Regions from separate parts of the Bradyrhizobium sp. WSM1253 genome, predicted to be linked through region 2. Evidence: predicted binding sites of a transcription regulator. Region 2 holds the regulator's gene; each other region holds the start of a gene.

Region 1 (10,572 bases), 3.4 Mb from region 2:
CAACGCCTCGATCTCGCTGATGGTCGCGAGATTCATGATGTAGTTGCGACTGAGGCCTCGCCCGTAGATCACGAACGCGTTGGCGTAGAAGCGGCCGCCGCTCCAGCCGACCAGCTTGTCGAGATCGGCATCGACCGAAAGATCGAGCCGGCCGAAATGGATAGCGCCGCGCCTAACGCCGCCGGACAAATTTCCAATGTTGTCGGCGATGTAGGCGGCGCCGAAATTCAGGCCCTTGTTGGCGAGGCCGTCATGCCACTCGTTGAACCATTTTGGAGCTAGCCACTCCGCCGCGTTCTCGTCCTTGGCGCCGGCCAGCGCGCTGGTGCTCGCGATCGTCCAGGCCAGCACAATCGCGGCCGCATTTCGCAGCGGAAATAGATGTGCGGTCCCGATCACGGCTGATACCGACTGGCGTGCTTTACTTGAAGATACCGGTACGCCGCATGAAGAGATAGGCCGCGCCGACCGACGAGGCCATCAGGAGAGCCGCCCAGAAAAATCCACTCTCGACCTCGGTCAGAGGCAGGCCCTTGGTGTTCATGCCGAAGATGCCGGTGATCAGCGTCGGCGGAAGCAGCAGCGAGGTCACGATCGAGAGCGTGTGGAGGTGGTTGTTGCTTTGCTCCTCGTTCTTGAAGCGCAGCTCCTCCTCGAGCAGGCGGCTGCGTTCGCGCAGCTCCACGATGTCGTGGTCGAGGCCGTCCAGCCGCTGCGCCAGCTTGCCGGCCTGGATACGCAGGTCCGGCGAAAGGTGGTCGGTGTTCTTCTGGTCGAGGCGATGGAACAGCGTACGCAGGCCGGTGAGCTGGCGATGCAGCCTGACGCAGGTCCGGCGCAGCCGGCCAAGATTGCGGCGCATCTCCGGCTTGGCGTCGTCGGCCAGAATCCGCTCCTCGATCTCGTCGATCTCGTCGATCTCCTGACCGAGCTTATCGGCCATCCTATCAAGCGTGTCGGCGACCTCATCGACGATCTTTTCGAGGAGATGGGCGACATTGTCGACGCGGTAGCCGCCTTCGAGCACCCGGCGTGTCGCATCCGCCGAGCACAGCGCCTGATGGCGGCCGCTGATCAGGAGCCGCTCGGTCATGGCGAAGCGCAGGAACGCGGTCTCCTCCGTCGCGCTGCCGATGTCGCGCACGAGGTCGGAGAACACGCCGTAGACGCAGTGGTCGATGACGTGAAGCTGCTGGAAGGTGTCGTTCGAGAGCAACAGCTCGCGCGCCAACGGCGGCAGTTGCGACGCGGCGATCCACGGCCGTGCGCGCGTGTCCGTGAGGTTGAAATGCAGCCAGAGCCGGCCGTCGTGGCTGAACTCGATCGGCTGGTCGACCGGTAGCGCCTCGGCACTGCCGTCGCCGTGGAGGCGGAACGCCCACACCAGGCCGGGAATGCCAGGCACGGCATCCGATATCGCGCTGACAAGCTTCGCCGGCTCAGCCATGACCAACCCCAACCGTCAACGAATGCCCCGCTCCGGAAGATTGCTGACGGCACCGTCCGGATCCATGCGGGTACTCAATTACGGCATTGTTACAGTTTGATGATAGCGCCCTACTCGGCCGCCAGCACGGTCGGAGCCGCCGCCTCTGCTTCCCTGATGTAGTCGTGCACGACGCGGCCGAACGGCAGCGTCAGGTCGGCGATGTAATGATGCGCGCCGAGGCAGCGGCGGACCGGGAAATCGGCGACGGGCGCATTGACATGCGGCACCAGATGCAGCCGGCCGGGCCCCATCCAGGAGCCCTTCGGCACGATGTCGATGAGGTTGATCGCGACCAGTTGGCAGATATCGAGGCGGCCATCGACGCCGGGAATCATCTTCAGATTGATCTGCGTCTTCGACAGGGTCGCACGGGTGAGGTCGCCATTGCCGGCCATGCTCTCGTGCTTGTAGCCCATCGTGCCCATGGCGACGAGCTGGCCGGCATATTCCAGCCTGCCCGTCAGCGTATCCTTGACGATCTCGAGTTTGGGATGGGCGTATTTCTTGGGAAAGCCCCAGATCTCGCGGCCGGCGGCGATCGGCGGATCGTCGTCCAGATACATCTGCGAAACGAAGTTGACCTCCTCGCCGTGCAAGCGCGCGGGGATGACGAGACCGGATTCGGTGTAGCTGCCGAAGCCGGAGGAATCCGGCATCTTGATCCATTCGTAATGCACGATCGGCTGGTCGATCGGCTCCAGCGGCTCAGGCAGGCCGGCGCGGATGAGGTCCGGATCGGTCTCGTAGGTGATGACGAGGAATTCGCGGTTGACGAAGCGATAGGGCCCTGCCGGATAGCTCGGCCCAGCCGCCGGCATGGATGGAAGCCTCAGTAACTCTTCCCTACGCATCGCCGGTCTCCTCTCGTGGTGCTCATGTGATGCCCGCCCGACAGCGTCAGGCGGCGATGCAGATTGCTAGCCGCCGTCATTGACTGCGATGTGAAGGATTTCCGTCAGCCGCACGACCGCAGCCATTCCCAAGGCGGCGATGGCGCATGCAAGCGATGCGTCGACGCCAGAATTGTCATCACGGCGTCACCGCGGAACGCAATCGTTTGAAGAAGCAGGAGGCATCACCATGGACGCTCGCACCTCGCAACCGCCCCATCAGACGCATCAGCCTCCCGCACGAGGCTGGCGGCCCGAGCGTTGCGACCGCGTTGCGCTGGTGCTGCAAGGTGGCGGCGCGCTCGGCGCGTACCAGGCCGGCGTCTACCAGGCGCTGCACGAGGCCGGCATCGAGCCCGACTGGGTCTGTGGCGTCTCGATCGGCGCGATCAACTCCGCCATCATCGCGGGCAACAAGCCGGAGAAGCGGCTCGAGGCGCTGCGCATCTTCTGGGAGCGCATCACCAACCGCAAGATCTGGCACTACACGCCTGACGGAGACATCTTCCGCCAGTGGCGCAATCTCACCAGCGCGTGGATGACGTCGGCGATGGGCCAACCGGGCTTCTTCAGCCCGCATCAGGTCAATCCCTGGCTGAGCCCGGTCGGCGCCCGGACCGCCACCAGCTATTACGACACGATGCCGCTGAAAGAGAGCCTGCTCGAGCTCGTCGACTTCGACCTCATCAACGAGAAGAAGGTTCGCTTCGCGGTGGGCGCCGTGAACGTGCTCTCCGGCAATTTCATCTATTTCGACAATTCCCACGACGAGATCGAGCCGGAGCACATCATGGCTTCCGGCGCCCTGCCGCCGGCACTGCCGATGGTGCGGATCGGCACCGATCATTTCTGGGACGGCGGCATCGTCTCCAACACGCCGCTTCAGCACCTGCTCGACCAGGAAGACGCGCTCAATTCGCTGGTGTTCCAGGTCGACCTGTTCAGCGCACGCGGCGTGCTGCCGCGCTCGATCCAGGACGTGATGGCCCGCCACAAGGACATCATGTATTCCTCGCGCACCCGCCACAACACCGACGTCTACCGCCGAACCCACAACCTCAAGGTCCTGCTCTACAAGGCCTTGGCCAAGCTGCCCGACGAGCAGCTCTCCGAGGAGGAGCGCAAACTCAAGTCGAGCCTGCGCCACATGCCTGAGATCGCAATCCTGCATCTGATCTACCAGCAGAAGGCCTACGAGGGCGACGCCAAGGACCACGAATTCTCGGGCACCTCGATGCGCGAGCACTGGACCTCCGGCTACGAAGACACCAAGCGCACCCTGAAGCGCCGCGACTGGATCAAGATGCCCGACGAAGGCATGGGCCTCGTGGTGCACGACGTGCACCGGGAGACGGAGAGCGCGTAGCTCTATCGTCCCGTCGCGATCACCCAATTCCCGTTCCCGGCTTGCAGGCACACTTTCGCATTCTCGCGGCTCATTTTGCCCGAGCTTTGCTCTAGTCTTAGCACCCTCTCGAAAGAAAGGGCGCAGGGAAGGCCGGGCGCCGGCTGGCACCCGTAGTCCCGTGTGCGAGCAAGACGCGCACGGGGTGGACGACAGGTGACGCCGGCAACCGGCCTTCCCTGCGCGAATGGTTTTACGGCTTATGACGCGCTCTCCCCGGGGAGCGATGCACTATTGCCCCCGTCGCCTTGCGGATGGCTGATGTGCTGACCCGGTTGGGCAGAGCATCACCACAAGACTTGACGCACAGACCCCGGGCGTCAGGACCACACGATTTTGCCGTCCGCGCACCTCCCCGCCCCTGTCCTCGATGCCTGGCGTGCGCTCGCCATCGAGACCGAACGAGGAGGCTGTCAGCGCCGTGTCGTACCGCGTGTGCAGCTGCTCACGGGAAAACCCGCCCTGCAGCCTGCCCAGCGCGTCGACGCAGTCGCGGCCACCGCCTCCCGGCCCACGTCTCGTGACGATCGCGAAACGCCCTTGTAGCAGGCTGGGATGCGCACAAACTACGCCTTATCCGAACTTCTATAAATACGAATATTACTTCAGTGCGGGGTTGACAAGGCGTTTCGCGCGATGGCGCACCAGGTCTCGTGACGCACCTGTCGCCCGGCGTCTCAAGCGACCGAACCGCCGCGCGGGTTGACGATCGTGTAGCCACGCAATGAACGCGCATGCATTCGCGTCGCGTGTCCGCCCGAGTTGGCGTCGTAAGCCAGCCAGGTATCCCCGCTTAGGTGTTGCTCGAGGACGAACACATGTCCGTGTCGGGCTGCGACCATTCCCGGTGCGGGTGATGTCCGCGGGAAGCGCAGCCAGTTCGACGCAAGATTCAATTCCGGCACGATACGGCCGAACACGCGCAGAGCAGCCCCGCAGCCGCAGAAGGAGGAAGGGCAACCTGCGGGACGACTACCGACGATGCGACCGCCCGAGAGGCTCGCCGTCGCGGCGCCGCCTGCGTCGGCCGCTGTCAGTTGCGTCGCGCGATAGGATTGGAGTGAGGACCTGGGAGTTAGGAACGACCTGGAAGTCCTCTCACGGCGCGTTTGCGAATACGAGAAGTCGCAGGGCATCGTGACGTTGCATTCGGCTGCTTGATGAATGCGATAGGGCCGTGCTTCAGAAGCGACGAAACTAAAGGCAACGACGAGACACGCGGAAAGAACCGACTTGAACATTGCAGGGCTCCAAACTGAAGGTCCCTGCCCCTGCAAAGAAACCAATAACAGTTTGGCTGAAATGGTCTCAAATAGCGACTGAAAGTGGCTGCATTTGCGGGCCGATTTTGGCAATCATCACAGCCCAAGCGTAGCGGCGGAAATGTTTAACCCGCAGAGGACGAATGCGTGTCTTCGCAACCGAGAGGCGACCGCGTTGCATTCGTGCGTCGCATTGTTGTACGCCGCGGCACGATGGCCGAGCGCACAATTGCGGAGGGGCGCCCGCAAGCCATAGCCCCGCCGTTGATTGTCGCGCGAATGGTCAGCCCCGAGTCTTCGCTAAGGCAGATCCTGCGGTTGTCGCAAAGTCCAACTTTGCAGCGCTGAGCGCTGCGGCGAGCTCGTCGATGTGGTAGGGCTTCGACAGGATCCGGATGCCGGCCATTTCGGCGTCGTGAACCGCGGCTTCGGCGTATCCGCTCGTCAGCAGGACCGGGATGTCGCTTCGCCTTCTCTTGATCTCGGACGCGAGTTCGACACCGTTCATGCCGCCCGGCATCACGATATCGGAAAACACCAGATCGACGGAGCGGCCGTCCGCTAGGGCACCGAGAGCCGCCGCGGCACTGGCCGCGCGCGTGACCTGGTAACCGAGCTGCGCAAGCATCTCGCTGACCAGCGCGGCGACCTCGTCGTCGTCTTCGACGAGAAGAACCCGGCCATGATTAGCCCTCTTGGGACGCGCCCTGTTCAGGTCGATGAGATGCCGTTCACCCGAGGGGACATTCCTGGATCGCGGCAAATAGAGCTCAATGCTGGTGCCCTCGTCGACGATCGATTTTATTCGAACCATTCCGCGTGACTGCGTCGCAAATCCGTGGACCTGAGCAAGCCCCAGGCCTGAGCCTTTACCGACGTCCTTGGTCGTGAAGAACGGTTCGAAGACCCGCGCCAGGATCTCGGGGCTCATTCCAACGCCCCTGTCGACCACGGACAGGCGAACGTAATCGCCCGCGATCTCGTTCTCGTTCAGGCCGGCCAGGTTCTCGCCACGGACGACGATCGTGCCACCGTTCGGCATCGCATCGCGGGCGTTGACGGCCAGGTTGAGAATGACCAGTTCGAGCTCTCCCGGATCAACCTCCACCGGCCAAAGCCCCTCCGGAAAATCGAACTCGACGTGAACGTCGCCTCTCAGGCTCCGATCGAGCAATTCGCGCATGCCGCCGATCTGCGCCGGGATGTCGACGGCCTCGGGCCGGAGCTTCTGCCGCCGTGAAAAAGCCAGAAGCTGCCTGGTCAGGCCCGCACCACGCTGCGCCGCCTGAACCATTCCTTCCAACAGCCGACGCCGCCGATCAGGATCAGTCTGCCGGTCGAGCATGTCCAATCCGCCGGAGATCACCATCAGCAGATTATTGAAGTCGTGAGCTACTCCGCCGGTCAATTGTCCGATGGCTTCGATCTTCTGGGCCTGACGAAGGGTCTCCTCGACGCGGGCGCGCTCTTCCATTTCGGCCCGCAGATGCTTGTTGGCCTCCTCGAGGGCACGGGTGCGCTCGACCACGAGCTTCTCGAGCTCCTGGGCCGTCCGCTCGCGCGCCTGCAGCAAGGTTCGAATTTCATATTGCCGCCGGCGGGCCCGCATTGCGGATTGAATTGCGCTCGTCAGCGTGATCGGCTGAACCGGGCGCTCGAGCAGCGACACGTTGCGGAGCGTCTCGACGATGCTGCGGCGCCAGGCAACCACCGCCGGCTGCTCGCGGTGGCTGGTGAGAATGACAAAGGGCAGGTCGGACCAGGGCGGCTGCCGCTCGATCCAATGTGCCAGCGGCTGGGTATCCTTCCCGAACAAGCCCTCCTCGGCGAGAAGGACCGCGCCCACGCCCGCCGACATCTCGCTGACCAGTTCAGGCAGACCACGACAATTGATTGCCAGGAGATTCGAATTACGGAAAAGCTCGACCGATGCCGGTCCATCGCGGCCGATCGGAGCAAACACGAGGACGCAATGATCGCGGTCGGCGCTCATTCCGACAGCCCTTCCGGCATCTCCGTGCCCGAGTAACGTGGATTCCCGGAAAAGATGCCGCTGAACCCGCTCAGCGGAGGACCTACCGTGATGCCGGCACTGCCAAGACGAAACTCGCGGATGGAATTTTCATGATTGCCGCTGCGCTTCTTCACGACCGAGAGGGCACGCCGCACCGCTCCGCCGACTTCGAAATAGCGCAGCATGAGCACGGCATCGCTCAAATAGCTGATATCGAGAGCCGTCTCCATCGGACCGACCAGCCCATGCTGAGCGAGGATCAGGACGGTCAGCACGCCTTTCTGTCCGAGGTAGCTCAGGAGCTCGTGCATCTGGAGGATGAGAAATCGCTCATCCGGCATTGCGTTGAGGTAGCCGTTCAGACTGTCAATGATAACAATTCGGGCGTTATCCTTTTCGACGCTGTTGCGCACATTGGCGGCGAATTCGCCGGGCGACATCTCGGCGGGATCGATTTGCTTAAATCGGATGAGTCCCGATTGCAGATGGCTTTCAAGGGGCAGGCCTAGCGTTCGAGCCCGGGCCTCCACCGTACCGCGACCTTCATCGAAGGCAAAGAACACCGCATGCTCACCGCGATCTGCCGCTGCGATCGCATAGGTCAGCGCGAGAGAAGACTTGCCGACACCGGCGGCGCCCAAGAGCAGTGCACTGGTGCCGCGCTCGAGCCCTCCTCCCAGGAGCTGGTCAAGTTGCGCATTGCCGCTCGGCGTCAACTCACCGATAAACGAGGTGTGATGTTCCGCTGCCACCAGACGGGGGAATATCCGCACCCCTCCCGCCTCGATTGTGAAATCGTGGAAGCCGCCGCGAAATCGAATGCCGCGCATCTTGATCACGCGAAGCCGCCGGCGCTCTGCCCCATAATCAATGGCGAGCTGTTCGAGCATCACCACGCCATGCGCGATCGAATGGAGCTGCAGATCGTCTTGGGACGATGAGAGATCGTCGAGGAGGATGACCGTGCAATTGCGGTTGGTGAAAAAGTGCTTCAGGGCCAGAACCTGGCGCCGGTACCGCAGCGGGTTCTGCGCAAGGAGGCGCAGCTCGGACAGGCTGTCCAGCACCACGCGCGCGGGATTGATCCGCTCGACCTCCTTGAATATCAGGCCCGTGGTTTCGCTCAGCTCCATTTCGGCGGGGTGGAAGACGGTGAGCTCGCGTTCCGGATCGAGCGTCGTCTCCGGCGGCACCAGTTCGAAGATGTCGACGCCTTGCAGCGACCAGCCGTGCCGCTGTGCAACCAGCGTCAACTCACGCTTGGTTTCCGACAAGGAGATATAGAGCACGCGTTCACCGCAACGGGCGCCCTCGAGAAGGAATTGGAGTGCCATTGTGGTCTTGCCCGAGCCGGGCCGGCCCTCGTAGAGGTACATGCGATTGGGATCGAGCCCGCCGTAGAGGATATCGTCGAGACCGTCACTGCCGGTCGAAATCCTGGGCAACTCTCCGGGCTCGCTGGTTTGCGCCCGGCTCGATGAATTGATCATTGAACCCCCGTGAAGCTCCGTCGCCGAAAATGCGCTCCGGCCCCGAGATGGGACGCGCGATCAGCGGCCCTGTCTCAGCCGTAAGGCGAAATCTGGCAAAGAACGCCCAAGCCGGGTTCCAAGTTCCGCCTCCCGGGCGCATGTCCGCCAGACCGTCGGCCGCGGAACCGTTCTCGCCCACCATTTCAGCTATTGCGGTCCGACTAGCGGTCCTGGAGGGTCAGCATCGACAAGGCAGTCGCCGGCGCGAAAAGCCATGCCAGCTCACTGCATGATCGCGGCTGCGATCTTCTCCGCCGACATCAGGACCGGAAAATTGGTGTTGGCGCACGGCACCACCGGGAAGATCGAGGCATCGACGACGCGCAGGCCCTGCACGCCTTTGACGCGCCCCTCTGGATCGACCACCGCCATCGGATCGTCAACCCGGCCCATGCGGCACGAGCAGGAGGCGTGCCACACGCCGATGGTCGCCTTGCGCACGAAGGCTTCCAGCGCCTCGTCGTCGTTGATGACGTCGTCGAAGGTGAAGCCCTCGACCACGAAATTGTCGATCATGTAGTGGCGCAGCACTGCCGGTCCGTCCATCAGGGCCGCGGCGATCCTGGTGAGAATCCTGTTTTTGGTGTTGACCACGCCGATCTTGCGCACGCGGTCGGTATAGGAGGCCGGGAACGGCTTGTCCGTCACGGCCCTGACAACGTCGCTCATCTGCACGGCCGCCATCTTGCGGAAACCGCTCATCAGCCGATCGAGGTCGCGCCGGTCGGACAACAGGTTGAACTCGACGATCGGCTCGACGACCGGATCGCGCGAGGCAAGCTTGACCTGTCCGGTCTCGGAATAGGTCTTGTTGACGAATGTCAGCAGCGATCCGATCTGCTCACCGACGGCGTGCCAGGCCGATTTGCTGAGCAGGACGACGAACATATCGCCTTTCGGTACGCCTTGGAGCCCGGACGAGTAACGCAAGCCAAGCTGCATGTGGCGCCTGGTGTGCTCGTTCATTCGCGCGCCGCGGCGGACAAAGGACGACAGCGAGATCGAGGGATGATCCATCAGGCGCTGGCCGACGCCCTGCAGCCCCATTAGCACGGGAATGCCCATATCCTTGAGGTGACCGAGCGGGCCGATGCCGGCGCGCAACAGATGCGCCGGTGAATGGATGGCGCCACTGGAGAGAATGATCTCGCGGGCGCGGAATTCCTGCTCTCGTCCGTCGACCACAGCCTTCACGCCGACGCATTGCGTGCCTTCGAACAGCAATTCCCTGACTTGCGTGTTGGTGGAGATCGTGAGGTTGGCGCGCTTGCGCGTGTCGCGATCGAGATAGCCCATGGCAGCCGAGACGCGTTGCTCGGCCTGGTTCGAGTGCGTCACCGGGAAAAACCCGTCGACGAATTCGCCATTCTGGTCGGGCAGGAACTGATGTCCGGCCTGCTGGAAGGCTTGCGCAAACGCCTGCGAATGCCGCGTCCAGTGCTCCCTGGGGATTCGGCGGACCGGGATCCGGCCGTCCTTGCCGTGGTAGGGACCGTCGAAATCGAGGTCGCGCTCGACCTTCTTGAAGAAGGGCAGCACATCGTTCCAGCTCCACCCCGCAGCGCCGCGCGCGTCCCATTCGTCGTAGTCGGTCGGCGCGCCGCGGTTGGCCATCTGGCCGTTGATCGAGGAGCCGCCGCCAAGCACGCGTGCCTGCTCGTATTTGCGTAAGGGCGGACGTCCTTCGTTCGGATTGTTGTGGCTGACGATCTGGGTCGTGACCTTGAGCTCGGTCCAGTGGAAGCGCGGATCGAAATAGGCCGTCCCCGGATAGCTGTCCCTGATCTCGGCCGGCTCGTCTCCGGGCGGTGTGTCCTGTCCCGCCTCGCAGAGCAGAACCTTGTTGGCGCTCCTCGCCGAGAGCCGGTGGGCCAGCACGGACCCCGCCGAGCCGCCGCCCACGATAATGAAGTCGTACACGATTGGCGCTTCCCTTGTTCTTGCCCGGGAAGCGTAGCGCGTTATTGTTTTGAGGTCACG
Region 2 (10,572 bases):
CATGCTCATCGCGGCCGCTGGCCGGCGGCCGCGATGACGTCTGTGATGTCGCAGTGCAACCGGATGATCGAGCGCGAGCCGTCGGCCACGTAATCGTGCGCGCCGCAGCGGCCGCGCGCGGAGCGACCTCTTTCAACAGCGGAATCCCGCCCATAGATTGATTTCGACTTAAGCCGTGACGGAACATTGTACGGCCGAAATCATCAAAACTTCATGGCGTCTGCGCAGGATTGCCATGGAGATTCGCGTCAGGCTTGCCGCCGAAAGCGCCAAACCGTGCATCAGGAGCCCGCAACCTGCCTAAAACCTTGAAGCCACGACTTTTTGTTCGAATTGTCGAATTCCACTCCGCCCCAAAACGCGCTAGTGGAGGGGCAGGGGGCATGCGCGATGCCGGAGCCGCTGACGAGGATTCGTCGAGTGCCCGTGCGTCGTCCGCCTGTTCGCTGGCCACCCCGGCCGCTGAAGCGTTGTTCGAGGTCTAGATGCTGGAAGCCATACGCAGGGCGATGACGTTTCTGCGCCAGAAGCAAATCCTGCATAAGCTTGGAGTTGTGATCAGCGTCGCTGTCATCGGCATCGCTTGCTATGTGCTCTACCACATGCTGCGCGGCATCGATGTCAACGAAGTCCTCGAAGCGATCAAGAGCACCGAGCCGAGCCAGATTGCGCTGGCGGCTTTGTTCGTCGCCGCGGGCTATTTCACGCTGACCTTCTACGACCTGTTCGCCGTGCGCGCGATCGGCCACGCCCACGTGCCCTATCGCATCAACGCGCTCGCCGCCTTCACCAGCTATTCGATCGGCCACAATGTCGGCGCCAGCGTCTTCACCGGCGGCGCGGTGCGCTACCGCATCTATTCCGCCTACGGCCTGAACGCGATCGACGTCGCAAAGATCTGCTTCCTCGCCGGCCTGACCTTCTGGCTCGGCAATGCCGCGGTGCTGGGCCTCGGCATCTCCTATCATCCGGAGGCCGCGGCCTCGATCGACATGCTTCCGCCCTGGCTGAACCGGATGCTGGCGATGATGATCATCGTCGGGCTGGTCGCCTACGTGGTCTGGGTCTGGACCCAGCCCCGGATGGTCGGCCGCGGGCCCTGGACCGTGATGCTGCCGGGCGGCCCGCTGACGCTGCTCCAGATCGCGATCGGCATCATCGATCTCGGCTTCTGCGCGCTGGCGATGTACGTGCTGGTCCCGGACGAGCCCAATCTCGGCTTCGTGGTGGTCGCGGTGATCTTCGTCTCGGCCACGCTGCTCGGCTTTGCCAGCCATTCGCCCGGAGGCCTTGGCGTGTTCGACGCGGCCATGCTGGTCGGGCTCTGGCAGATGGACCGCGAGGAGCTGCTGGGCGGGATGCTGCTGTTCCGCGTCCTCTATTATCTGTCCCCTTTCGTCATATCTGTAATCTTGCTGACGTTTCGCGAAGTTATCATCGGCGCACGATCGAAGCGCCTGCAGCAGGCGGCGCTCAAGCTCGACCCCGGGCCCGCGCCTAAAGCCGCTTACGTGAGAAAGCGCAGCGACAGCGGCGCCTGACCGGCGCAACGTCCTTTGGAGAAGCCCGCCCCGATGGCGATCGACGCCCCATCTTCTCCCTCCTCCCAGCCCTGGTCCGACCGGCTGCGGCACTCGACCGTCATCCTGATCGCCGCGGCGCTGGCGCTGTCGGTGGTGGTCTCGCTGGGCGAATTGTCGGCACTGCATGCCATCGCAGTGTTCTTCTGCGTCGCGGCCGCAGCGCTGATCCCGTGGCGCCTGCACGATACTGCCGCCTCGCGCGAAGAGACCCGCCGCGTCAATCCGGTCGAGAGCGCGGCGGTCGCCGCGGTGGTCGCCGGCATGCCCGATCCCGCGGTGCTGCTCGACCGCGCCGGCCGCGTCATCCATCTCAACGCTGCTGCCGCCCAGCTCGCGCCGGCGCTGCGCCGGAATGAGCTTGCCCAGTTCGCGCTGCGCTCGCCCGAGATCATCACGGCGCTGCGCGAGTCGATCGCGACCACCGAGCCGCGGCGCGCGACCTATCTCGACCATGTCCCGGTCGATCGCTGGATGGAGCTGACCATCACGCCGGTGCCGGTGCCGACCACCTTCGGCGGCGCCGACAAATGCATGCTGATGACCTTCCACGACCAGACGCCGCTGCGTCGGGTCGAGGAGATGCGGGCCGATTTCGTCGCCAATGCCAGCCACGAGCTGCGCACGCCGCTGGCCGCGCTGTCCGGCTTCATCGACACGCTCCAGGGCCAGGCCAAGGACGATCCCAAGGCGCGCGAGCGCTTCCTCGGCATCATGCACAACCAGGCCACCCGGATGGCGCGCCTGATCGACGATCTGCTGTCGCTGTCGCGGGTGGAACTGTCCGCCCATGTGCGGCCCGACACCCTGGTCGACCTGCTGCCGATCATCTTGCAGGTCGCCGACGGGCTCGAGCCGCTGGCGCGGGAACGCCAGGTCGAGGTCGAGACCCAGCTCCCTGAGACCCCGGTACTGATCGCGGGGGACCGCGAGGAGCTGCTCCGCCTGTTCGAGAATTTGATCGAGAACGCGCTCAAATACGGCGCCGCGGGCGGTCGCGTCATCGTGTCGCTGATGCCAGGCGCCGCCCCTGATGGAACTCAGGAAATCCGGGTCCTGGTCCGGGATTTCGGCCCCGGCATCGCGCCGGAGCACCTGCCGCGGCTAACCGAACGGTTCTACCGGGTCGATGTCGGCGACAGCCGCTCGCAGGGCGGCACCGGCCTCGGATTATCCCTGGTGAAACATATTCTTAACCGCCATCGCGGCCGGCTTTTGATCGAAAGCGTGCCCAAACAGGGCGCCACTTTCACCGCCTGTTTCCCCCAGGGCAAGCCTGCGGCTCTGAGCTAAATTCCAGCGATTTCAGCTGCTTAACGCTGTCATCCGACTGTCACCAAACCTTCGTAAAAGCTCAGCTGTCCGCTCCTAAAGGGGCGGCACGGGGAGCGCGATCGGGCGCGGATGGCGCTTCGCTCCCCTGTATGGAGACCAGCATGAATTTCCTCAAAACACTCGTCGCTGCTGGCATCGTCGCCGCATCGACGACGGCGGCCTTTGCTGCCGATATCACCGGTGCCGGTGCGACGTTCCCGTTCCCGATCTATTCCAAATGGGCTGACGCCTATAAGAAGGAGACCGGCAACGGTCTGAACTACCAGTCGATCGGCTCCGGCGGCGGCATCAAGCAGATCCAGGCCAAGACCGTGACCTTCGGCGCCAGCGACGCGCCGCTCAAGGCCGAGCAGCTCGAGAAGGACGGCCTCGTCCAGTGGCCGATGGTGATGGGTGCCATCGTTCCCGTCGTCAACATCGAGGGCGTGAAGCCCGGCGAGATGGTGTTCGACGGCGAGACGCTGGCCAGCATCTATCTCGGCAAGATCACCAAATGGGATGACGCCGCGATCAAGAAGCTCAACCCGAACGTGAAGCTGCCCTCGGAGGCCATCACCGTGGTCCGCCGTTCGGACGGCTCTGGCACCACCTTCAACTTCACCAACTACCTCGCCAAGGCCAGCGCGGACTGGAAGAGCAAGGTCGGTGAGGGTACCGCGGTCGAGTGGCCGGTCGGCGTCGGCGCCAAGGGCAATGAAGGCGTATCGGGCAATATCAGCCAGACCAAGAACTCGATCGGCTACGTCGAGTACGCCTATGCCAAGCAGAACAAGCTGACCTACACCGGCCTCGTCAACAAGGCCGGCAAGCCGGTGCAGCCCACCGTCGAAGCGTTCCAGGCGGCCGCCTCCAACGCCGACTGGGCCAAGGCTCCCGGCTACTACGTCATCCTGACCGACCAGCCCGGCGAGAAGTCCTGGCCGATCACGGCGGCGACGTTCATCCTGATGCACAAGGACGCCACCGACAAGGCGGCCTCGCAGGAAGCCATCAAGTTCTTCCGCTGGGCCTTCAAGAACGGCGGCAAGGCGGCTGAAGAGCTCGACTACATCCCGATGCCGGACCCGGTCGTTCAGCTGATCGAGAAGACCTGGGCTGCCGAAATCAAGAGCTAGCTTCGCGACGCTCGTGCCCCGGATGCGATGCGCCGCATCCGGGGCACGGACCAACAAAAAAACGTATGCTATTTAGTACAGGGGATCGGCGTGGCAGAGATGGCCGTTCAGAGCGATGTAATCGACGACGCCGGACCGTATGATCGCGCCAAGGCCTTGAGCGCGTTCAAGCTCGGCGACGTTACCTTCTACTGGATCACGCGGCTCTCCGCGATCTCGGTGCTTCTGATCCTCGGCGGCATTATCATTTCGCTGATCGTCGGCGCCTTCCCGGCGATGAAGGAATTCGGGGTCTCGTTCCTGTGGACGCAGCGCTGGGCGCCGTCGGCCGATCCGCCGGTGCTCGGCGCGCTCGGGCCAATGTACGGCACGCTCGTCACCTCCTTCATCGCGATGCTGATCGCCATTCCCGTGGGTCTCGGCATTGCGATCTTCCTCACCGAGCTCTGCCCGCAATGGCTGCGCCGCCCGATCGGCATGGCGATCGAGCTGCTCGCCGGCATCCCCTCGATCATCTACGGCATGTGGGGCTTCTTCGTGTTGGGTCCGTTCCTCGCCAACACGTTCCAGCCCTTCATGATCAAGATCTTCGACGGCGTGCCCGTGCTGGGCGCGATCTTCGCAGGTCCCCCGTCCTATCTCAGCCTGTTCAATGCCGCGCTGATCCTCGCCATCATGGTGCTGCCCTTCATCACCTCGATCTCAGTCGACGTGTTCAAGACCGTGCCTCCGGTGCTGAAGGAAGCCGCCTACGGCGTCGGCTGCACCACCTGGGAAGTCGTCCGCAGCGTGGTGATCCCCTACACCCGCGTCGGCGTCATCGGCGGCGTCATGCTGGCGCTGGGCCGGGCGCTCGGCGAGACCATGGCGGTGACCTTCATCATCGGCAACTCGTTCCGGATCTCGTCGTCGATCTTCGCGCCGGGCACCACGATCTCGGCGGCGATCGCATCCGAGTTCGCCGAGAGCGACGGCCTGCACCAGTCCGGCCTGATCCTGCTCGGTCTCCTGCTGTTCGTGCTGACCTTCTTCGTGCTTGCAGCGGCGCGGCTGATGCTGATGCGGCTGGAAAAGAAGGCGGGGAACTAGCGCCATGAATCCGATCTATTCACGCCGCCGCCGCAAGGACATCGTCGTTCGCGGGCTCTGCATCGCCGCAACGGCCTTCGGCGTCACCTGGCTCGCGCTGATCCTGATCACGCTGCTCTACAATGGACTGGCGGGACTCAATGTCCAGCTGTTCACCGAGAACACGCCGCCTCCCGGATCGAACGAGGGCGGCCTGCTCAACGCCATCGTCGGCTCGCTGATCATGACCGTGATCGGCGTCGGCATCGGCGCGCCGCTCGGCATGTTCGCCGGCACCTATCTCGCCGAATACGGCCGCAATGACCGGCTGACCTCGGTGATCCGCTTCATCAACGATATCCTGCTCTCGGCGCCCTCGATCATCATCGGCCTGTTCATCTACGGCGCGGTGGTGGTGCCGATGCGCGGCTTCTCGGCGATCGCAGGCTCGCTCGCGCTCGCGGTCATCGTGATCCCGGTGGTGCTGCGCACGACCGAGGACATGCTGCTGCTGGTGCCGAACGCGCTGCGCGAGGCGGCCTCGGCGCTCGGCCTGCCGCGTTCGCTGGTGATCAAGCGGATCGCCTATCGCGCCGCGCGCTCCGGCCTCATCACCGGCGTGCTGCTCGCAACCGCTCGCGTCGCCGGTGAAACTGCGCCGCTGCTGTTCACCGCGCTGTCGAACCAGTTCTTCAGCCTCGGCCTGAATAAGACGATGGCGAACCTGCCTGTCACCATCAACAACTTCGTGCAGAGCCCCTATGCCTATTGGAAGCAATTGGCCTGGAGCGGGGCGCTGCTCATCACCCTGACCGTTCTTGCCCTTAATATTGGCGCGCGCATCCTTGGCGCCGAGAGGACCGCAAAATGAGTGATCTTTCCGTATCGATGAGCGCGGCCGGTGGGCTGCCCCACGCGCCGGTGCTGCCGGAGGCGCCCCCGAAGGTGACCGTGCGCAACCTGAACTTCTATTACGGCGAGCACCACGCGCTGAAGAACATCAACCTGACGCTGGGCGCCAATCGCGTCACGGCGTTCATCGGTCCGTCGGGCTGCGGCAAGTCGACCCTGCTGCGCATCTTCAACCGGATGTACGACCTCTATCCCGGCCAGCGCGCCACTGGTCAGCTGATGCTCGACCAGACCAACATCCTCGACGGCAAGCTGGACCTCAATTTGCTGCGCGCCCGCGTCGGCATGGTGTTCCAGAAGCCGACGCCGTTCCCGATGACGATCTACGAGAACATCGCGTTCGGCATCCGCCTGTATGAGAAGATCTCGAAGTCCGAAATGGACGGCCGCGTCGAGAAGGCGCTGCGCGGCGGCGCGCTGTGGAACGAGGTCAAGGACAAGCTCAACGCCTCCGGCCTGTCGCTCTCCGGCGGCCAGCAGCAGCGCCTCTGCATCGCCCGCACCGTCGCGGTGCGGCCCGAGGTGATCCTGTTCGACGAACCCTGTTCGGCGCTCGACCCGATCTCGACCGCCAAGGTCGAGGAGCTGATCCAGGAGCTGTCCGAGGATTACACGATCGCGATCGTCACCCACAACATGCAGCAGGCGGCGCGCGTCTCCGACAAGACCGCCTTCATGTATCTCGGCGAGCTGATCGAGTTCGACGACACCAGCAAGATCTTCACGTCGCCGACCGACCGGCGCACGCAGGATTACATCACCGGCCGGTTCGGCTGAGGAGACGCGACATGGCTTCCGAACATACCGCAAAGGCTTTCGACACCGACCTCCAGGAACTCACCCGCCTGGTCGCCGAGATGGGCGGCATCGCCGAGCGCATGATCGTCGAGTCCGTCGACGCGCTGATCCGCCGCGACGTCCCGCTCGGCCAGCGCGTCGTCGCCATCGACACCGAGCTCGACGCGCTGCAGAAGCGCATCGAGGAGCGTGCGGTGCTCACCATCGCCCGCCGCCAGCCGATGGCGGTCGATCTGCGCGAGATCGTCGGCGCCATGCGCGTCGCGACCGATCTCGAGCGCATCGGCGACCTCGCCAAGAACATGGGCAAGCGCGTCGCGGCGCTGGAGACGGACTTCCATCCGCTCAAGCTGTTCCGCGGCCTCGAGCACATGACCGACCTCGTGCAGCAGCAGGTCAAGTCGGTGCTGGACGCCTATGCCGCGCATGATTTGCCGGCGGCGATGGCGGTGTGGAAGGGCGACGAGGAAGTCGACGCCATCTGCACCTCGCTGTTCCGCGAGCTCCTCACCTACATGATGGAGGATCCGCGCAACATCTCGTTCTGTATTCACCTGATGTTCTGCGCCAAGAACATTGAGCGGATCGGCGACCACGCCACCAACATCGCCGAGACCGTGTTCTACATGATCGAGGGCCAGGCGATCACCGACAAGCGGCCGAAGGGCGACATGACGACCTTCGCCAACACGGTACCGAACACCTGAAGACTTAAGGGAGCGACGACCCGATGGGCGCACGCATTATGGTGGTTGAGGACGAGGAAGCCCTGACCGAGCTTCTCCGCTACAACCTCGAAGGCGACGGCTATGACGTCGAGACGGTGATGCGCGGCGACGACGCCGACACCCGCCTCAAGGAGCACATCCCCGATCTGATCGTGCTCGACTGGATGCTGCCGGGCCTGTCAGGCATCGAACTGTGCCGCCGGCTTCGCACCCGTCCCGAGACCAAGCAGCTCCCGATCATCATGCTCACCGCGCGCGGCGAGGAGAGCGAGCGGGTGCGGGGTCTTGCGACCGGCGCCGACGATTACATCGTCAAGCCGTTCTCGGTGCCGGAGCTGCTGGCGCGCGTGAAGGGCCTGCTGCGGCGCGCGAGCCCCGAGCGGCTCGCCACCGTGCTTGCTTTTGGCGACATCGAGCTCGACCGCGACAAGCGCCGCGTGGCGCGCTCAGGCCGGCCGATCGATCTCGGTCCGACCGAATATCGCCTGCTGGAGTTCTTCCTGGAGCACCCGGGCCGGGTGTTCTCGCGCGAGCAACTGCTCGACAGCGTCTGGGGCCGCGACATCTATATCGACGAGCGTACCGTCGACGTGCATATCGGCCGCCTGCGCAAGCTGCTCAATCTCGGCCGCGAGCAAGACCCGATCCGCACCGTCCGCGGCGCCGGCTACGCGCTGGATGATCGGTTTGCGAAGGCGGAGCAGGTGTAGGGTTGCAGGCTTGTTTGTTGGCGAGCTGTCCCTGCATTCTCCGATGTCGTCCCGGACAAGCGAGCGCTGATCCGGGACCCATAACCACAGGGAGTGGTTTGGCGAAGACTCCGAGTTACCCCTTTCGCACGACTACTGCGTGCTCGGAGTATGGGTCCTGGCTTTCGCCAGGACGACACTGAAATTATTGAACTGTCTTTGCGCGACGACTTGCCGTGATTACCGCGGACCCGGCTTCACCGGTGCGCGGCGCCGATCCGACGCCGGCTGGTACGCAACACGCGAGTGCTGGGCGCAATAGGGCAGGCCGGACAGCGCCCGTCCACCGCAGAAGAAGAAGTCCGGGCTCGAGGGATCGCCGACCGGCCAGTGGCAGGTCGCCTCGTTCAATTCGAGCAGCGACAGCCGCTGGCTCATCGGCACCACGTTGTCGTAGGTGACCGGATCCGGCTCAGCCTCGACCTCGAAGGCCTGCGCCAGCGCGGTGTTGCCGCGCGAGATCGGGCGGCTCACCCGCATCATGTGCTGCGCGGGGCGCGCCTTGCGCGGCCGGGGCGCTGCCGATGATGGGCTCTTGGCGCGGCCCGAAAGACCGAGCCTGTGCACTTTGCCGATCACGGCATTGCGGGTCACATTGCCGAGCTCCGCCGCGATCTGGCTGGCCGAAAGTCCGGCCTCCCAGAGCTTTTTCAGCTGCTCGACGCGATCATCGGACCAGGTCAAAACCGTCATTGCACCCTTTCCCTCGCTGCGCGCCAGCCATCCTGGGGCCTCGCAGCGAATGCCTAAGCCTTCAAAAACCCGTGCCGCCAGAATCCCTTAAGGCTCGCCGGGCGCGTCTTGAACGCCCGAACGTTTACGCCGGTACATAAGGACTTAAAGATCAGAACCACTGCACGAGATGTCGTATCTGACAATCCAAACGCTACAATATGGCGTGACTCCCGCGCAAGAGTCCGCCGACTCGCTTCCACATGTTCCGTGGCTAAATCCCGCAAAATCGGCACCGCAAGACTACGGATTCAGCGTTTCGCGAGGCTTTCCGGGCGGCATTGACACCCGTTTCACCAGGCCTAAGATAGTCGCACGTGCCGCCCTCAAGAGGCGGCACGTTTCGTTTTCCGGGCCGGTCGATGGTGCGTTGCGTAATGCACGCTTACACCGTCCGCAACATTCAAGTGACCGTCATGACTAACAGCGCAGCGCCGCATTTGCTCCCCGTTTTCGCCAGGTCCGACCTCGGTTTCGAGCGTGGCGAAGGCTGCTGGCTGATCGCGACCAATGGCGAGCGCTATCTCGATTTCACCTCCGGGGTGGCGGTGAATGCGCTCGGCCATGCCCATCCGGCGCTGGTCGCGGCGTTGCAGGAACAGGCCACGAAGCTCTGGCACATGTCGAACCTGTTCCAGAGCCCGGACGGCGAAAAGCTTGCCGCGCGCCTGTGCAATGAAAGTTTCGCGGACTTCGTGTTCTTCTGCAATTCCGGCGCCGAAGCGCTGGAATGCGTGATCAAGGTCGTGCGCCGCTATCACGCCGCGAAGGGCCATCCAGACCGCTATCGCATGATCACCTTCGAAGGCGCCTTCCATGGCCGCACGCTGGCGACGCTGGCCGCGACGGGTTCGGCAAAATATCTCGAAGGTTTCGGCCCACCCATGGAGGGCTTCGACCAGGTTGCGCATGGCGATCTCGAGGCAGTGAAAAAGGCGATCGGTCCGCAGACCGCCGGCATCCTGATCGAGCCGATCCAGGGCGAGGGCGGTGTGCGTTCGGCAACGCCTGCCTTCCTGAGGGCGTTGCGCCAGCTCTGCGACGAGCGCGGCCTGTTGCTCGCCTTCGACGAGGTGCAGACCGGCATGGGCCGCACCGGCGATCTGTTCGCATACCGCCGCCTTGGCGTCGAACCTGACGTGATGTCGCTGGCCAAGGCGCTCGGCGGCGGCTTCCCGATCGGCGCCTGCCTTGCGACCGCGGAAGCGGCGTCCGGCATGACGCCGGGCTCGCACGGCTCGACCTTCGGCGGCAATCCGCTCGCGATCGCGGCGGCGAACGCCGTGCTCGACGTCATGCTCAAGCCCGGCTTCTTCGACCACGTGCAGAGGATGTCGCTGCTGCTCAAGCAGAAGCTCGCTTCCGTGATCGACCGTCATGGCGATGTCGTCAGCGAAGTGCGCGGCGAGGGCCTCCTGATCGGCATCAAGGCCGTGGTGCCTTCCGGCGATCTCGTTGCCGCCTTGCGCGCAGAAAAGCTGCTCACCGTCGGTGCCGGCGACAATGTCGTGCGTTTCCTGCCGCCTTTGATCGTCACCGAAGCCGAGATCGAGGA
Region 3 (10,572 bases), 2.9 Mb from region 2:
GACCGAGCTCGTCAACAACTCCGTCCGTCTGGTCGACGTGATGTCGACGCTGGAGACGATCCCGAGCCGCATGCGCATCGTCATCCTCGATGCCTGCCGCAACAACCCGTTTCCGAACGTGAACGATGCCGGCCGCGGCTTGGCGATCGTCGATGCGCCGAACGGTTCGATCGTCGGTTACTCGACCGCGCCGGGCGCGGAAGCGCAGGACGGCACCGGCGGTCACAGCCCCTACACGCAGGCCTTCCTGAACGTCGCGCGCGAGCCCAACGTGCCGATCGAGCAACTGTTCAAGCGCGTGCGCCTCGAAGTGAACCAGACCACCAGCGGCGCGCAGATCCCGTGGGAGAGCTCGTCGCTGACGTCGGACTTCACCTTCTTCGGCGACACCGCTGTCGCCGCCAACCGCGCGCCCGTGAATGCGCCTGTCGTGCAGATGGCCTCCAACCTGCCGAGCCGCTCGACCCGCCAGGCCTATGACTACGTCGTGTCGGAAGCTCGGCCCGAGTACTATCAGGAGTTCATCACGATGTATCCGCACGACCCGCTGTGCGACCACGTCCGCTGGCTGCTCAACAACCTGCTGCTCACGCAGGCCTGGCACAAGGCGGTGCTCGCGAACTCGCCGCTCGGATACAAGAATTTCTACGACAGCTACGGCAACACGCCCTATGCGCAGGTCGCGCTCAAGCTCCAGATGCAGCCGAAGCAGATCCCCTTGATGCAGGCGACCAAGTTCCTGGCGCCGCAGAATATCGCCCCGACCTTCAAGATTGGCAATCTCGGCCAGCCCAAATACATGCCGCTGCAGCAGGGTAATGGCGGTGCGCAAGTGAACGGCAATTTGCCGATCGTGCAGAAGTCGGGCGACAACAACGGCATCGGCAAGCTCGGCAATGGCGGCCAGATCGTCAACCTGCCGGCGGGCAACAACCAGCCCAACCAGCAGAACGGCACGCCGTCGCAGACCCCGGGCAAGATCGTCACCCTGCCCGCGCCGACCAACACCACCAACAACAATGGCGGCATCGGCAAGATCGTGACGCTGCCTGCGACCAACAAGACGCCGAACGGTACTGGCAACGGCACAATCAGTGGCAATCCAGGCAAGATCGTGAGCATGCCGGTGAATGTCGGCAAGGGCGGCACGACCATCGACACGAAGCCCGTCAACGTTCAGACGCAGAACAACCCGATCCGCATCAACAACGGCGCCAAGATCAGCGACAACCCCGTGAACAAGGTGCAGGTGCAGAACAACAACCACCCGCAGTTCAACGAGACCAATCGCATGGTCAACAATGGCGGCAACAACTTTCGGCAGTCGATGAACCAGAGCCAGGGTGGCAACGGCGGCAACAACCACCGCGGCTTCATGCACTGATCGCGGTCGGCCACACACGACAAAGGGCAGAGCGGTGACGCTCTGCCCTTCTTCATGTCAGAAGATTTAGAGTATCAGGCCACCAGCTCCGCAAACAAATCAGCGTCGACATTGCCGCCGGAGAGCACGATGACGACATTCTTGCCGGCAACATCAAGTCGCCCCGCAAGCAGCGCGGCCAGGCCGACCGCTCCGCCCGGTTCGACCACGAGCTTCAGCTCGCGATAGGCAAACGCGACGGCCGCGCCGACTTCCTTGTCCGACGCGGTCACGCCGCGCGCGAGCAGCTTGCTGTTGATCGCGAACGTCATCTCGCCGGGGATCAGGGCCATCAGCGCATCGCAGATGGTGCGGCCTGCCGGCCCGTGCGGCTCGCGATGACCTGCGGTCAGGGACAGGCCGTGATCGTCGAAAGCCTCGGGTTCGGCGACGACGATTTGCGCCAGCGGATAGCGCGCCTTCACGGCCGTCGCGACGCCCGCGATCAGGCCGCCGCCGGAGGCCGGCGCCACCACGATGTCAGGCGCGAGGCCGAGCGCCGCCATGTCCTCGGCGATCTCGCGGCCGGCGGTGCCTTGGCCGGCGATCACGAAGGGATCGTCATAGGGCCTGACCAGCGTCGCGCCGCGCTTCTCGGCGATGCCGCGCGAGATCGCCTCGCGGTCGTCGCGGTCGCGGTCGTACAGCACGACCTCGGCACCGTAGGATTTGGTGCGCTCGCGCTTCGACAACGGCGCATCCGCGGGCATCACGATGGTCGCCTGCATGTCGAGGATCTTGGCCGCCGCCGCCACGCCCTGGGCATGGTTTCCAGAGGAGAACGCGACCACGCCGCCGGCGCGCTTGTCCTGCGGGATCGAGGCGACCTTGTTGAAGGCACCGCGGAACTTGAACGAGCCGGTGCGCTGGAGCATCTCCGGCTTGAGATAGACCTTTGCGCCGACGCGTTCGTTGAGCACGGGAAAGGACAACAGCGGGGTGCGGACGGCGAAGGGTGCGATCACGCGGGCTGCGGCATCGATATCGGCAGGGCCGATCGGGAGGAGCTGTTCTGTCATGCCCGATGTTATCGCGGCGGATGAGGCGCGGGCAAGGCATCTCCGCGCGAGCATTCTGGGGCCTCAGGCGACGAATCGCGCCGGCTCCGCCCCGTTCCGGCCCGGCAGCACCGCGCCGACCGCCAAAATGCTGTCGATAAAAGCCCGGGCCGAGGCCTCCCAGGTGTAGTTGGCGGCGAATTCCACGCAGTCCTGCCGGGAGATGTCCAGCGCGGCAAAGCAGGCGCTGCGCAGATCGTGATCGAGCGCGCCGACCGGCGCATCGCCGATCACGTCGCGGGGCCCCTTCACCGGAAACGCCGCAACCGGCAGGCCGCTCGCCAGCGCTTCGAGCAGGACCAGGCCGAACGTGTCGGTCTTGCTCGGAAACACGAAGACATCGGCGGCCGCGTAGATGTCCGCCAGCTCCTCGCCGTGCTTTTCGCCGAGAAAGATCGCGTCCGGATAGGCCTCTTCCAGCGCGACACGCGCCGGACCATCGCCGACGATTACCTTGGTGCCGGGCAGGTCGAGATCGAGGAACGCCTCGAGATTCTTCTCCACCGCCACCCTGCCGACCGAGAGGAACACCGGTGCCGGCAGGCACAGATCAATCGCGCGGGGATGGAACAAATGGGTGTCGACGCCGCGCGGCCACAGCACGACGTTGTCGAAGCCGCGCTCGGTCAGCTCGCAGGCAAGCGCCGGCGTTGCCGCCATCACGGCGCGGCTGGGGCTGTGGAATCGGCGCAGCGCCCGCCAGATCAGCGAGCCCGGCACCGGCACGCGGGCGCGGACATATTCGGGAAAGCGGGTGTGGAAGCTGGTCGTGAAGGGTAGCTTGCGCTGGCGGCAATAGCGGCGGACCATCAGGCCGATCGGCCCCTCGGTCGCGATGTGGATGCTGTCCGGATGCGCCTCTTCGATCAGCTTCGCGATTCTGCCCGGGCGCGGCATGGCCAGCCGCACGTCACGATAGCTCGGCATCGCAAAGGTGCGGAACGATTGCGGCGTCAGGAACGAGAATTCGACGTCGAGACTTTTGGCGGCGTCGGCAAGCTTGGTCAGCGTCCGAACCACACCGTTGACTTGCGGGTGCCAGGCGTCGGTCGCGACCAGGATGCGCATCAGGCTGCCCTTGTCATGCAGCTCTGGCTGCAACCTGCGGGACCTGTGCCGGCTTCTCGGCCTGGTCCGCCCAGGTGATGATCTCGAAATGGCCGTCGTCGTGCTCGACCAGCGCCGTGCAGCTCTCGACCCAGTCACCGCAGTTCATGTAGCGGATACCGCCCTCGTCGCGGATCACCGCGTAATGGATGTGGCCGCAGATCACGCCGTCGGCATCGTGGCGCCGCGCCTCGGCGGCGAGCGCCTGCTCGAACGCGCCGATATAGTTGACGGCGTTCTTGACTTTCTGCTTCGCCCATTGCGACAGCGACCAATAGGGCACCTTGAACATGCGCCGGAAGAAGTTGACAAAGCGATTGAGCTGGATCGCGAAGTCGTAGGCCTTGTCGCCGAGATGGGCGAGCCAGCGTGCGTTCTGCACCACGAGGTCGAAGATGTCGCCGTGGATGACGAGATAGCGCTTGCCGTCCGCACCGGTGTGGACGGTGTTCTCGACCACGTCGATGCCGCCGAAATGCGTGCCGTAATAGTTGCGCAGGAACTCGTCGTGATTGCCGGGGATGTAGATCACCTTGGCGCCCTTGCGCGCCTTGCGCAAAAGCTTCTGGACCAGGTCGTTATGCGATTGCGGCCAATGCCAGCTCGATTTCAGCGCCCAGCCGTCGACGATGTCGCCGACGAGATAGATCGTGTCGGCATCATGGAAACGCAGGAAGTCGAGCAGAAGGTCGGCTTGAGAACCGCGGGCTCCGAGATGAACGTCGGAGATGAACAACGTGCGAAAGCGCCGCTCCGGGCTCTCGTCACTCACATCGTAACTTCCCATGCGCCAGCCTGTAACAATGTCCCGTGACAGGGGGATGACCAATTGAACCTTTGAGGCACCTTCGGATACGAATCGCGCTTGCCTCGCCCACCCCGCGAATATCAGTCGCATGCGACAATCAGGCGACATGGCGCCTCAGCGCCCTCCGCAAGAACCCGGAACTGCGGCGCGCTCGCGAGCGGCGTCAGTAAAATTTGTGGAAATGATGGATCGGGCCGTGGCCGTGACCGACGCTGAAGCGGTCGGCGGCCGCGATCGCCGCGCTGATCCAGGTCTTGGCGTTGCGCACGGCGTGCTCGAGATCCTCGCCCCTGGCGAGCCCGGCGGCGACCGCCGAGGACAGCGAGCAGCCGGTGCCATGGGTGTTGCGAGTGGCAACGCGCGGCGCGGCGAGCGCGATCGTGGTGCTGGCATCGACGAGATAGTCGATGCTCTCGGCGCCCTCGCCGTGCCCGCCCTTGATCAGGACTGCCCGGCAACCGAGCGCCAGCAGTCGGCGCCCCTGGCTCTCGATCTCAGCCTCGCTGGCCGCGACCGGTTCGTCGAGCAGAGCCGCGGCCTCGGGCAGATTGGGTGTGATCACCGAGGCCAGCGGCATCAGTTTGATGCGCAGCGCGTCGACGGCTTCGGAGGCGAGCAGGCGATCACCCGATGTCGCCACCATCACGGGATCGAGCACGACATGCCGGGGTGCCCAGCGCGACAGCGCGGCCGCGATCGCATCGATGCTGGCCGCTTGCGCCACCATCCCGATCTTGACCGCGCCGACCTCGAGATCGGAAAACACCGCGTCGATCTGCGCGGTGACGAATTCGGCGGGCACCGCGTGAATGCCGGTGACGCCGCGGGTGTTCTGCGCGGTCAGCGCCGTGATGGCGGAAGCGCCAAAGACGCCAAGCGCAGCAAAGGTCTTCAGGTCGGCCTGGATGCCGGCGCCGCCGCTCGAATCGGAGCCGGCAATGGTCAGCGCGACGGGCGTCGTCATGGGGCGATTTTCCGCGTTTTCGAAGCCATGGCCCGTCCTAGCGCGCCTGCCTCAACCCAGCAAGTTCGCTTGCTAAATCCGGCCGGGTTTGGCCTATTAGCCGCCAGATATGCTTTCGGAGTGACCGCGATGGTTCCCTTTTTCGTCCAGATCAAATGCAAGCTCGGCCAATCCTATGTGGTCGCCAATGCGCTTGCCGAAGCCGAGATCGCCTCCGAGATCTATTCCACGGCCGGTCAATACGACCTGCTGGTGAAGTTCTACGTCGACAACGACACCGATATCGGCCACTTCGTCAACGAGAAGGTGCAGGTGCTGCCCGGCATCCAGGACACCCTCACCATCATCACCTTCAAGGCGTTTGGCGCGAGTTGACCGTCCGGAAAAGGGCGGGCCTGATCAGGCGCCGCCCTCCTTGCGCTTGGGACGCGGCGGACCGTCCACCGGCGGCAGCGATTTGAGATAATCCGCCATCGCCGCGAGATCGTCCTCCGGCAATTGCGAGGTGTTCTTGATCACCCGCGTCATCGCGCCGCCGACGCTGTCGCCGTCGGGCAATTCGCCGGTCTTCAGGAAATAGGCAATATCCTTCGCGCTCCACTCGCCGAGGCCCTTCTGGGTGATGTTGGGCACCCATCCCTCGCCTTCCGGATTGGGACCGCCAGCGAAGCGTTGTCCGGCGATGATGCCGCCAAGCGCATTGCGCGGGCTGTGGCATTCCGCGCAATGGCCAAAACTGTTGACGAGATAAGCGCCGCGATTCCACTGCGGCGACTTCGCGCTGTTGGCGACGAAGGGCTTGCCGTCCAGAAATAAGAATTTCCAGATGCCGACGTTGCGCCGGATGTTGAACGGAAAGCGCACGTCGTGGTCGCGCACCTTGCCTGCAACGGCCGGCAGCGTTTTCAGATAGGCAAAGAGATCGAGCACGTCCTCGCGCCTGGCGTGCTGATAGGACGTGTAGGGAAAGGCCGGAAAATAATGCCGCCCGTCCGGCCCGACCCCGTGCATCACCGCGTTGACGAATTCGGCCTCGCTCCATTTGCCGATGCCGTCCGTCGGATCGGACGAGATATTCGGCGCGTAGAACGTTCCGAACGGCGACTTGATCGCGACGCCGCCGCCGAGCCTGAGACGATCGGGCTGGTCGGGGACGGCATGGCATGAGGCGCAGCCGCCGGCGTTGAACATCACCTGGCCATTGGCAAGATCAGGCACGCGGGCAGGCGCGGTGCCGGCGGCCGCCACCACCGGCGCGCTGAGCCACCAATAGACGCCCGCTGCAGCGAGTGCGGCGAGCAGCGCCACGGAGATTGTTCGTCGCAACATGCGGTCCTTTCGTCGTCGCGGCGAAGCTTATGACCGATGCCCTCGCGGCTCCAGCCACGAAGAATTTAGCCCACCGCGGCCTGAAACGGGAATAAACTGAAATGCCGGCTGTTGGAAGTTTGGCAGCCCAAACGGGTTCAGCAGGGAGAAAAACCATGAACAAGATCGTCATCGCCATGTCAGTGCTTGGCGCCGTTGCTTTTGCGGGTTCGGCCAGCGCGGAAAAGCTGAAAGCAACGCTCGACGCCAAGTCCGAGGTCCCCGCAACGACCAGCAGCGGCACCGGAACGGCTGATCTGGACTACGACGCCGCCAGCAAGAAGCTGTCCTGGAAAGTCACCTATTCCGGCCTGTCCGGCCCCGCCACCGCTGCGCACTTCCACGGACCCGCCGAGCCCGGCAAGAACGCCGGCGTCGCGATCCCGATTCCCGGCGCTGCCACCAGCCCGGCCGAGGGCTCGGCGACACTGACCGACGCGCAGGCCGCCGATCTGCTCGGCGGCAAGCTCTACGTCAACATCCACACCGCGGCCAATCCAGGCGGCGAGATCCGCGGTCAGGTGACGAAGTAAACTTCGCACAGACCAGCAAAAGGGCGGCTGCCATAGCAGCCGCCCTTTTCGATTCCCCGTAACCCTGGCGCAGACATCACACCTCAGGTTCGGCTGCGTTCAGCGCCTGCGCGAGGTCGGCGATCAAATCCGACGGGTGTTCGATGCCGATCGACAGCCGGATCGTGGAATCGAGCACACCGATTTTCCGGCGGATGTCGGCGGGAACGCCGGAGTGGGTCATGGTGGCGGGCAGGCTCGCAAGCGACTCCGTTCCACCGAGGCTCACCGCCAGCTTGAGGATCTGCAGCGCATTGAGGAATTTCATGGCGGCGGCCTTGCCGCCGACGATGTCGAACGAGAACGTGGACCCCGCCCCTGTGCATTGCCGCGCAAACACAAGTCCATCCGGCGACGCCGCCTCGTGATGACCGAGATAGTGCACCTTGGCCACTTTTGGATGATCGCGCAGATAGTCCGCCACGAGGCGCGCATTCGCATCCGCCTTTTCCATGCGCAGGCTCAGCGTCTCGAGCGAGCGGTTGATCATCCAGCAGGAATGCGGATCGAGCTGGGTGCCGATGGCGCCCCGGAGCGCCTTGATGCCTTTCACCACCGCCTTCGCGCCGAGCGCGGCGCCCGCGATCAGATCTGAATGTCCGCCGACATATTTCGTGAGCGAGTACAGCGAAATATCCGCGCCGTGCTCGATCGGCCGCTGAAACACCGGTCCGAGCAGCGTATTGTCGCAGGCAATGATCGGAACGTGTCCTTGGGTCTTTCCGATGGTCTCGGCGACACGCCGCATCATCGCGATGTCGACCAGCCCGTTGGTGGGGTTGGCCGGAGTTTCGATCAGAATCATCGAAACCCGGCCCTTGCGCATGGCCTCCTCCGCGGCCTGGCTGACCACAGCTTCGTCAACGCCATCGGCGAAGCCGACGGCGCCGATCGACAGACGCGCAAGCGTATTCGTCAGCAGGGTTTCGGTCCCGCCATAGAGCGGCTGGGAATGCAGAATGACATCGCCGGGGCGGACGAACGCCAGGATCGTGGTCGCGATGGCCGCCATGCCGGATGAGAACAGCGCACAGCTCTCGGTGCGCTCGTAGATCGCGAGCCTGTCCTCGACGATTTCACTGTTGGGATGATTGAAGCGCGAATAGACTAGGCCCGCGCCCATCCCTTCCGGCGGCTCGCGCCGGCCGGAGACGAAATCGAAGAAGTCCTGCCCGTCCTCGGCCGTCTTGAACACGAAGGTCGAGGTCAGGAACACCGGCGGCTTGACCGCGCCTTCCGACAATTGCGGATCGTAGCCATAGGTCAGCATCAGCGTTTCCGGATGCAGCATATGGTTGCCGATGTGCGTCTTCGACGGGAACGGTTTGACCATGGCTTGTCTCGCTGTTGCTGATTGAGGTGCTCGCCGCGGGTTGGAACTCCTGATGTCCTGAATGAGTCGCGGGATGCGTCGGCGTCAAAAGCTCACGCCAATGCCGCGGCGGTTGGAGCAAAGATAACTGCTTCGGCAGCGATCCGTCAGGCCTTGCGGATAGAATTTCCAGCGGCGACACGCGACGCAATAAAAAGGGCGGCTGCTTTCGCAGGGCCGCCCTTCTTGATTCCCAGTAGCCCGGATGGAGCGAAGCGCAATCCGGGGCAGTCTGTCAGCTCGTGTGGATTCCCGGATTGCGCTGCGCTCCATCCGGGCTACAAATCTTTTCCTTCCGTCAACCGTTCTTCACGCGAAACGTCTCGTGGCAGCCGCCGCATTCCTTGCCGACCGCGGGGAAATTCGCCTTGAGCGAGTCCAAATCCTTGATCTTGCCCTTGGCCTCGCCAACGACCTTGGCGAAGCTCGCGACCTTGGCATCGAATCCGGCCTTGTCCTCCCAGACCTTCGGCGAGGCGCTATAGTCGCCCTCGGGCTTCATGCCCTTTGCGCTCGCGGGAAACAGATTCGGCAACTTCTTGGCGGTGTCCTCGAACTGTGCCAGCGCGCTGTCCACCGTGGCCTGGTCGTAGGGCTTCTCGCCCTTGACCATCGCCGCCACTGCGCCGGCGTTCTTGCCGTTGCCCTTCATCAGGGTCTGGACCTCCTTGACGGAGTCCTGTTGTGCCCAAACCGCGCCCATGCCGAGCAGGAGCGCGCCCCCAACAACCAACACTCGCTTCATTCGCAAAGTCCCTTTCCTTGATGCAGGATTGCCTTGATGCAGGATCGCCGTGCTGCACGATCGTGCCGACCCCTCAATGGGGCCAACACCGCTCCGCAGATTTCATTCCGTGAAAAATTGTCACAGGCTGTGACGGCGATGGTGCTCGTTGACGGCGATCCACACCCGCTCCGGGGTCGCCGGCATATCGATGTGGTCGATCTTGTATTCGCGCCAGAGCCCGTCGACGATGGCATTGACGACGGCCGGGCAGGACCCGATGGCACCGGCCTCGCCCGCGCCCTTCACCCCCAGCGGATTGGTCTTGCAGGGGACGTTGGCCGTCTCGAACACGAAGTCCGGCCCGTCCGCCGCGCGCGGCAGCGCATAGTCCATGAAGGTCGCGGTGACGAGCTGGCCGTCGCCCGCGCCATAGACCACCTGTTCCATCAGCGCCTGGCCGATGCCCTGCATCGCGCCGCCATGGACCTGGCCCGCCAGCAGCAGCGGATTGAGCGTCATGCCGAAATCGTCGACGATCACGTAGTTGACGATTTTGATGATGCCAGTGGCCGGATCGATCTCGACCTCCGCGACATGGGTGCCGTTCGGATAGGTGCCATCGGCGCTGGCAAAGGTCGCGCTCGCATTGAGCTTCGATGGATCGACGCCGGGACGCTTGGCAAGATCGGCGAACGAGATCGAACGGTCGGTGCCGGCGATGCGCACCAGGCCATCGGTGATCTCGAGGTCGCCGGCGCTGGCTTCCAATGCCTGCGCCGCGATCTCCTTGAGCCGCGCGCCGAGCTCGCGGGTCGCACGTTCAACGCTGACACCGCCTGACGGAATCGAAGCCGAGCCGCCGGTGCCGAGACCGGTGGCGATCATGTCGGTATCGCCCTGGTGGACGTGCACGCGCTCGGGCGCGACGCCGAACTGCTCGGCGACGATCTGCGCATAGGCGGTCTGATGGCCCTGCCCGCTCGACTGGGTGCCGATCAGGATGGTGATATCGCCATTGGGGTCCATCCGCACATTGGCGGTCTCCTCGCCCATGGTGCCGCACACCTCGACATAGCTCGCAAGTCCGATGCCACGGATCAGGCCGTTCTTCTTGGCCGCCTTGGCGCGCTTGCCAAACTCCTTCCACTCGGCGATCTCCATCGCGCGCTTCAG

The links. The regulator PhoB, encoded in region 2, activates phosphate uptake and scavenging genes when phosphate is short. The targets are predictions, from matches to a motif close to TGTCATNNANCTGTCAT.
Region 1: BRA1253DRAFT_RS06305 (acetoacetate decarboxylase) is a predicted target of PhoB. The motif match lies at 2,514-2,530, and genes of this name have one in related genera.
Region 3: BRA1253DRAFT_RS34790 (UDP-2,3-diacylglucosamine diphosphatase) is a predicted target of PhoB. The motif match lies at 4,399-4,415, and genes of this name have one in related genera.

Annotation. Positions count from the first base shown of each region.
Region 1 covers NZ_JH600073.1:904,456-915,027, forward strand. Annotated here, with positions in the region: gene BRA1253DRAFT_RS06295 (carbohydrate porin) at 1-399, opposite strand, end outside; gene BRA1253DRAFT_RS06300 (transporter) at 422-1,447, opposite strand; gene BRA1253DRAFT_RS06305 (acetoacetate decarboxylase) at 1,558-2,340, opposite strand; gene BRA1253DRAFT_RS06310 (patatin-like phospholipase family protein) at 2,570-3,745, shown strand; gene BRA1253DRAFT_RS45055 (hypothetical protein) at 4,462-5,025, opposite strand; gene BRA1253DRAFT_RS06315 (response regulator) at 5,330-7,039, opposite strand; gene BRA1253DRAFT_RS06320 (ATPase domain-containing protein) at 7,036-8,550, opposite strand; gene BRA1253DRAFT_RS06325 (GMC family oxidoreductase) at 8,815-10,512, opposite strand.
Region 2 covers NZ_JH600073.1:4,264,528-4,275,099, reverse strand. Annotated here, with positions in the region: gene BRA1253DRAFT_RS21775 (lysylphosphatidylglycerol synthase domain-containing protein) at 486-1,541, shown strand; gene BRA1253DRAFT_RS21770 (ATP-binding protein) at 1,575-2,873, shown strand; gene pstS (phosphate ABC transporter substrate-binding protein PstS) at 3,017-4,030, shown strand; gene pstC (phosphate ABC transporter permease subunit PstC) at 4,130-5,119, shown strand; gene pstA (phosphate ABC transporter permease PstA) at 5,124-5,969, shown strand; gene pstB (phosphate ABC transporter ATP-binding protein PstB) at 5,966-6,787, shown strand; gene phoU (phosphate signaling complex protein PhoU) at 6,799-7,515, shown strand; gene phoB (phosphate regulon transcriptional regulator PhoB) at 7,539-8,246, shown strand; gene BRA1253DRAFT_RS21735 (GcrA family cell cycle regulator) at 8,466-8,978, opposite strand; gene BRA1253DRAFT_RS21730 (aspartate aminotransferase family protein) at 9,434-10,572, shown strand, end outside.
Region 3 covers NZ_JH600073.1:7,203,967-7,214,538, reverse strand. Annotated here, with positions in the region: gene BRA1253DRAFT_RS34805 (caspase family protein) at 1-1,384, shown strand, start outside; gene BRA1253DRAFT_RS34800 (threonine/serine dehydratase) at 1,459-2,442, opposite strand; gene BRA1253DRAFT_RS34795 (glycosyltransferase family 1 protein) at 2,506-3,549, opposite strand; gene BRA1253DRAFT_RS34790 (UDP-2,3-diacylglucosamine diphosphatase) at 3,563-4,375, opposite strand; gene thiD (bifunctional hydroxymethylpyrimidine kinase/phosphomethylpyrimidine kinase) at 4,560-5,360, opposite strand; gene BRA1253DRAFT_RS34780 (Lrp/AsnC family transcriptional regulator) at 5,490-5,735, shown strand; gene BRA1253DRAFT_RS34775 (cytochrome c) at 5,760-6,689, opposite strand; gene BRA1253DRAFT_RS34770 (CHRD domain-containing protein) at 6,845-7,261, shown strand; gene BRA1253DRAFT_RS34765 (cystathionine gamma-synthase family protein) at 7,338-8,633, opposite strand; gene BRA1253DRAFT_RS34760 (cytochrome c) at 8,971-9,417, opposite strand; gene BRA1253DRAFT_RS34755 (xanthine dehydrogenase family protein molybdopterin-binding subunit) at 9,538-10,572, opposite strand, start outside.